Linked DNA regions of Roseateles amylovorans. The protein of the gene in region 1 interacts with the protein of each later gene in a pairwise test. Links are inferred from orthologs where the notes say so. Each region holds a gene or a part of one and is shown in the gene's direction. Other genes may lie near its edges. The genes, in order: N4261_RS13425 and kdsB.

Evidence for each region.
Region 2: the proteins of N4261_RS13425 (region 1) and kdsB interact in binary tests that used the Escherichia coli proteins (3 or more experiments, as listed by UniProt). The link is inferred for Roseateles amylovorans from one-to-one orthologs.

Annotation. Positions count from the first base shown.
Region 1 is NZ_CP104562.2:3,217,195-3,220,354, reverse strand. The notes cover bases 281-3,128. They hold N4261_RS13425 (TetR/AcrR family transcriptional regulator), read left to right. Parts: upstream 281-1,328; coding sequence 1,329-1,928; downstream 1,929-3,128. Other genes in these bases: N4261_RS13420 (AI-2E family transporter), read left to right, coding at 2,105-3,128; N4261_RS13430 (histidine phosphatase family protein), read left to right, coding at 619-1,233; N4261_RS13435 (class I fructose-bisphosphate aldolase), read left to right, coding at 281-448. In the rest of the region: more of N4261_RS13435, read left to right, coding at 1-280; more of N4261_RS13420, read left to right, coding at 3,129-3,160. UniProt on the Escherichia coli protein: Involved in response to both electrophiles and reactive chlorine species (RCS). Represses the transcription of the nemRA-gloA operon by binding to the NemR box.
Region 2 is NZ_CP104562.2:2,150,463-2,153,773, reverse strand. The notes cover bases 17-3,015. They hold kdsB (3-deoxy-manno-octulosonate cytidylyltransferase), read left to right. Parts: upstream 17-1,133; coding sequence 1,134-1,898; downstream 1,899-3,015. Other genes in these bases: N4261_RS09195 (3-hydroxyacyl-CoA dehydrogenase), read left to right, coding at 2,908-3,015; adk (adenylate kinase), read left to right, coding at 2,084-2,737; N4261_RS09210 (Trm112 family protein), read left to right, coding at 934-1,137; lpxK (tetraacyldisaccharide 4'-kinase), read left to right, coding at 17-944. In the rest of the region: more of lpxK, read left to right, coding at 1-16; more of N4261_RS09195, read left to right, coding at 3,016-3,311. UniProt on the Escherichia coli protein: Activates KDO (a required 8-carbon sugar) for incorporation into bacterial lipopolysaccharide in Gram-negative bacteria.

The DNA of each region.
Region 1 (3,160 bases):
GATCCTCAAACCGAACATGGTGCTGCCGGGTGCGTCGTTTCCAGGTCCGACCTCAGTGGGCGAAGTGGCCGATGCCACGCTGGACTGCCTGCTGCGCGTGGTGCCGGCGGCGGTGGCCGGCGTGGCCTTTCTTTCCGGCGGGCAATCGCCACTGCTGGCGACCGAGCGCCTGAATGCCCTGCACCGCCACCTCAAGCCGCCATGGCCCAGCACGATGGGGGCGCCGATCAGCCACATCGCGCCGTGGCCGCTGACGTTTTCCTTCGGACGCGCGCTGCAGGAGCCGGCGATGCAACGGTGGGCCGGTGACGACGCCCATCGTGTCGATGCCCAGGCCGCCTTGCTGCATCGGGCGCGGTGCAACGGCGCGGCGGCACTCGGGCGGTACCAGCCTGCCATGGAGGCGGACGGGCTTCCGGCCGCCGGCCCCGCCTCCTGGCGCACCTGACGGCTTGCCGGCCAACGAGGTCACCCCGCAGGCCAGCCACTCGATCGCTTCAGGCCGCGATGCGGTTCATCGGCGCCGCCGGCCTGGCGCGCGCGAGCGCCAACGCAGCAGACCCGCCCAGCCGCGTTCGCCGCCCCAGCGCCCGCCCCGGCGAGAATCGGCCACCCCGAATGAGGACCTCCGACATGGACATCTGCCTGGTGCGACACGGCGAAACCGATTGGTCCTTGACCGGCCAGCACACCGGAATCACCGATCTGGGCCTCACCCACCACGGCCAGGCGCAGGCCCGGCGGTTGGCGCCGCGGCTTCGCCAACTGGGCATCGACCATGTGCGGGTGAGTCCGCGCCTGCGTGCGCAGCAGACCTGCGCGCTGGCCGGCTTCGCGGATCGCAGCGAGATCGATCCCGATCTGGCCGAATGGGACTATGGCGCTTACGAAGGCCGACGCACCGTCGACATCCTCCGCGAGGTGCCGGACTGGGACATCTGGCGAGACGGCTGCCCGGGCGGCGAAACGCCGGAGGCGGTGCAGCATCGAATCGATCGCCTGTTGCTCCGACTGGCGCGGTTGAGCGGCCGGGTAGCCCTGTTTGCGCATGGGCAGCTCGGTGCGGCCCTGGCGGCGCGATGGATCGGGCTGCCGGTGAGCGCCGGTCAGCATTTCAGTCTGCAGACCGCGTCGGTGAGCCTGCTGGGCGTGGATCCGCGCCGACCAGACCGCAGACGGATTGACCTCTGGAATGAAGCTCCGCCCGCCGAAGGCAAGGACGGCGCGGCGTGATCGTGCAGGCTGATCGCGCAGCAAGAGCGCGCACAGAAGCCGTGCGGGAAGATGCTATCTAGACGACTGGTCTAATTAACGCCTATACTCCGCCCATGGTTGCAACAAACGATTCCTTCGACGTCCGGGACAACATCCTCGCGGTGGGTCAGCGGATCATGGCTGGCAAGGGCTTTTCGGGTGTGGGGATCAATGAGATCCTGAGCGAAGCCGGCGTGCCCAAAGGTTCCTTCTATCACTACTTCAAATCGAAGGACGCCTTCGGCGAAGCGCTGCTGGCGCGCTATTTCGAGACCTATCTGGCGGAAATCGATCAGATCATGAGCCAGCCCGGGCTCACCATGGCCCAGCGGCTGATGAACTATTTCGATTCCTGGCAGCAGAACCAGTCGTTCTCGGAATGTCAGGGCAAGTGCCTGGCGGTCAAGCTCGGGGCCGAAGTGGCGGACCTGTCCGAATCGATGCGGCTGGCCATGAAGCACGGCACCGACCAGATCATCACGCGGCTGGCCTATGCGGTGGAAGCCGGTGTGGCGGAAGGCTCGCTGAAGGTGGATGCGCCGGCGGCCGTGGTGGCGGAGAACCTCTACCAGCTCTGGCTGGGTGCGAGCGTGATGGTCAAGATCGTGCGTCAGACCGGCCCGTTCGACGCGGCCATGGCCGCCAGCCGCCAGGTGCTGCATCTGGTGTCCTGAGCCGACGCCCGGGAGGGCGACGCCGCGCTCGACAGCGCCCAACACCTGAGCCTCTGACGGTCGGGGCCGACCGGCGTCCTGACTTCGCCGCCACACTCCGGGCGCTCCTCAACCCGCCGCTCGCCCGGCTCGGACATACTCGCGCTCCATCCGCCGTGGCGTTTTGAGCGATGACCGTGTCCGCCTCCTCCCTCTCTCCCCTTGCCTCCAAGTTCCTCATCGGCGTGGCCGTGCTGGGCCTGCTGTATCTGGCCCGTGACGTACTGGAACCGGTGACCCTGGCCGCCACGCTGGCCTTTGTGCTGGCGCCGGTGGTGCGCCGCTTCCGTGGCCTCGGATTGGGGCAGGCGCCGGCGGCGATGGCCGCCTTGACCGTGGCGGGGCTGCTGATGACCGGATTGGCCATGGTGCTGGTGGCGCAGTTGGGGGCGATGTCCCGCGAGCTGCCGGCCTACGAGTCCAATGTGCGCGAGAAGATCGTGGTGCTGCGCAAGTTCACCGTCGACCAGTTGCGCGAAGCCCAGGGCCGCGCGGGACGGATGGTCGGCGACCTGGCTCCGGGTGGCAGCGTGTCGCCCTCGGCGGAGATGACGGCCGACCGCGCCGTGGGCCCGCAGCAGGAGAGCAATCCGAACGCCACCGGGCGACCCGGCCCCACCGACGACAGCGTCGAGGTGCTGCGCCAACTGGTCGCGACGCTCTGGGGACCGGTGGGCACGGTCGGCATCGTCGTGTTGGTCCTGATTTTTGCCTTGCTGGAACAGGATGCGCTGCGCGACCGCCTGATCCGCCTGCTCGGCGGCACCGATGTGCGGGCGGCCACCAGCGCGGTCAACGATGCGGGGCAGCGGCTGTCGCGCTATTTTGTTTCCCAGTTCTCGGTGAACCTGGGCGTGGCCGTGGTGATCGGCGCCCTGCTGGCCTTGCTGGGCGTGCCGCATGCAGCGGTCTGGGCGGTGCTGGCCGGCCTGCTGCGCTTCATTCCCTATGTGGGCTTCCCGGCAGCGGCGGTCTGCGCTTGTCTGATGGCGGCCGCGATGTCGCCCGGCTGGGACCTGGTGTGGTCGACGGGTCTCGTGTTTCTGGGCGTGGAGCTGCTGGTGGCGCATGTGATCGAGCCGCAGCTGTACGGCCATGCCACCGGCCTGTCGCCGTTTTCGGTGGTGGTCTCGGCGATTTTCTGGAGCGCGCTGTGGGGGCCGGTGGGGCTGCTGTTGTCCACGCCGCTGACG
Region 2 (3,311 bases), 1.1 Mb from region 1 along the record:
AGCTCCGCAGCCTGCTCTATCGACTGAGACTCAAACGGACCGCTTCGCTGCCGGTCCCGGTGATCGTGGTTGGCAACTGGGTCGTCGGCGGCGCCGGCAAGACCCCCACCACCCTGTCACTGCTGGAGTCACTGGCCCGCCTGGGCGTGCGCGCCGGCGTCATCTCCCGAGGCTATGGCCGCGCGGATGACCGCGAGGTGCGCCTCATCCAGGACGGCGACCGCGCCGAAGACGTCGGTGATGAACCTTTGCTGATCGCCCAACGCGGTCGGGTGCCGGTCGCGGTGGGTCGGGACCGCGTTGCCGCGGCGCGGGCGCTGCTGGCGGCCCATCCAGCGCTTCAGGTGCTGGTCTCGGACGACGGCCTGCAGCACTGGCGCCTGCCGCGTCAGCTCAGCATCCTGGTGTTCGACGAGCGTGGCCTGGGCAACGGGCAACTGCTGCCCGCCGGCCCGCTGCGCCAATCGCGCGACCTTCCGCCCACACCCGGCAGCACCGCCCACCAGCTGGTGCTCTACAGCACCGGCCGCCCCAGCACCGCGCTGCCAGGCTTCGTCGGCACACGCCAGTTGGCCGGTGCGGTGGGGTTGGCGGATTGGTGGCGCGGCGAACCGGCGCGGCTGGAACGCCTGCATGCGCTGCGCAACAAACCCCTGATTGCTGCCGCCGGTCTGGCCCGACCGCAACGATTTTTCGACATGCTGGGCGATCAGGGATTGAGCTTTCGCGCGCTGCCCCTGCCCGATCACGCGTCGCTGGACCCCCTGCCCTGGGCCCGCACCGATGAGGTCGTCATCACCGAGAAGGACGCCATCAAGCTCCGTCCCGAGCCGCTGCAAGGCTGCCGGATCTGGGTGGTGGCGCTAGACTTCCGCCCCGAACCTGCTTTTGAGGAAGCGCTTCAGCGAGAGCTGGGGCGACTGCTGCCCGACCATGGACCATAGACTCATCGAGATGCTGGTGTGCCCCGTCTGCAAGGGCCCGCTGGAAGACCGCCGACACGGCCCCGACAGCGCCCTGCCCGCCCGTGAACTGGTGTGTCCCGCGGACCGCCTGGCCTTCCCGGTCCGGGACGGCATCCCCGTGATGCTGGCCACCGAAGCCCGCTCGCTGGATACCGAAGGCGAACAGGCGTGACCGCCTTTCACATCATCGTGCCGGCGCGCCTGGCCTCGACGCGGCTGCCGAACAAGCCGCTGGCAGACATCGCCGGTGCGCCGATGATCGTGCAGGTCGCCCGTCGCGCCGCGCTGGCGGGTGCCGAGCAGGTGGTCGTCGCGACCGATGCCGAGGAAGTTCGGCGCGCCTGCGAAGCGCACGGCGTGCGCGCCGTGATGACGCGTGCGGACCATGCCAGCGGCAGCGATCGGTTGGCGGAGGCCTGCGAGCTGCTCTCCCTGCCCGATGACGCGGTGGTGGTGAATGTGCAGGGCGATGAGCCCCTGATCGCGCCGGGCATGATCCGCGCCTGCGCGGACCTGCTGACGGCGCGTCCGCAGTGCCAGATGGCCACGGTCGCCCACGAGATCGACAGCGACGAAGAGTTCGCGAACCCGAACGTCGTGAAGCTGGTGACGGATGCGCAAGGTCTGGCGCTGTACTTCTCCCGCGCACCGATTCCCTGGTGGCGCGACGCTCCCGGCGGCGGCGCTCGCATCAAGCCGTCCGCGGTGCTGCGGCATGTGGGGCTGTATGCCTACCGCGCCGGTTTTCTGCGCCGCTTCCCCACGCTCAGCGTCAGCCCCCTCGAGCAGATCGAGGCGCTGGAGCAGTTGCGGGTGCTGTGGCACGGCGAGCGCATCGCGGTGCATGTCAGCCCGGAGCGCCCCGGCCCCGGCGTGGACACCCCTGAAGACCTGGCACGCGTGCGCAGCCTGATGGAAGGTGCGGCGGGCTGATCATCCGATTCCAAGCGGCATCCGGTCGATGACAGTCTCTCGCGGCGAGTAGCCCGCGAGGGTTACAGACGGGTTCATTCCCTTGCCGCGTCAGCGGGGCGAAGGCTGGCGCATGCTATTCTCGCCCGCAGTTTTCGAGGGCGCGTCCGCAGACGACGAGCCCTCTCCCTGTATCGAGGAGACCCATGCGACTGATTCTTCTGGGCGCCCCTGGCGCCGGTAAAGGCACCCAGGCGGCCTTCATCTGCCAACAGTTCGGCATTCCCCAAATTTCGACCGGCGACATGCTGCGCGCCGCCGTCAAGGCAGGCACCGAAATGGGCCTCGCGGCCAAGAAGGTGATGGATGCCGGCGGCCTGGTGAGCGACGACATCATCATCGGCCTGGTCAAGGAACGCATCACCCAACCGGACTGCGCCAAGGGTTTCCTGTTCGACGGCTTCCCGCGCACCATCCCACAAGCCGATGCGATGAAGAGCGCCGGCGTGAAGCTGGACTACGTGCTGGAGATCGCCGTGCCTGACGAAGCCATCGTCGAGCGCATGAGCGGCCGCCGCGTGCATCCGGGCTCGGGCCGCAGCTATCACACCAAGTTCAATCCGCCCAAGGTCGAAGGCAAGGACGATGTGACCGGTGAAGATCTGATCCAGCGCGACGACGACAAGGAAGAGACCGTCAAGAAGCGCCTGGAGGTCTATCAGTCGCAGACCCGTCCGCTGGTGGACTACTACTCGAACTGGGCCGCCAGCGGCGATGCCCAGGCACCGCAGTACCGCCGCATCGAAGGCATCGGCTCGGTTGACGAGATCACCTCGCGCGCCCTCGCGGCGCTCGCCTGATCCGCCCAAGCAGCCGCAGCGGTCCGGGTAGCCCAATGCGCCCATACCGATCGATTCCAGCGTGTCGCACGCGGGCCCCGGGTCCGCGTTGATGCGCCATAAGGGCGACCGCAGAGTCGCTCTTTTTTCAACTCGCAATTGACGTTAACGTCAACGGAAGGAGACAAGCCATGGACATCGCCAACAAGGTTTTCATCGTCACCGGCGGCGCCTCGGGCCTGGGAGAAGGCACGGCACGCATGCTGGCCCGCGAGGGCGCGAAGGTCGTGATCGCCGACCTGCAGGTGGAGCGCGGTGAAGCGCTGGCACAGGAACTGGGTGGCGCCTTCGTGAAATGCGACGTGAGCCAGGAGGCCGATGGACAGGCCGTGGTCGCCAAGGCGGTCGCGCTGGGCAAGCTGATGGGTCTGGTCAACTGCGCCGGCATCGCGCCCGCCGCCAAGACCGTCGGCAAGGAAGGCGCGCACTCGCTTGCGACCTTCGCCAAGGTGATCCAGGTCAACCTGATCGGCAGCTTCAACATGATCCGACTGGCTGCGGAAGCCATGGCCAAGAATGAGCCGGAATCGACCGG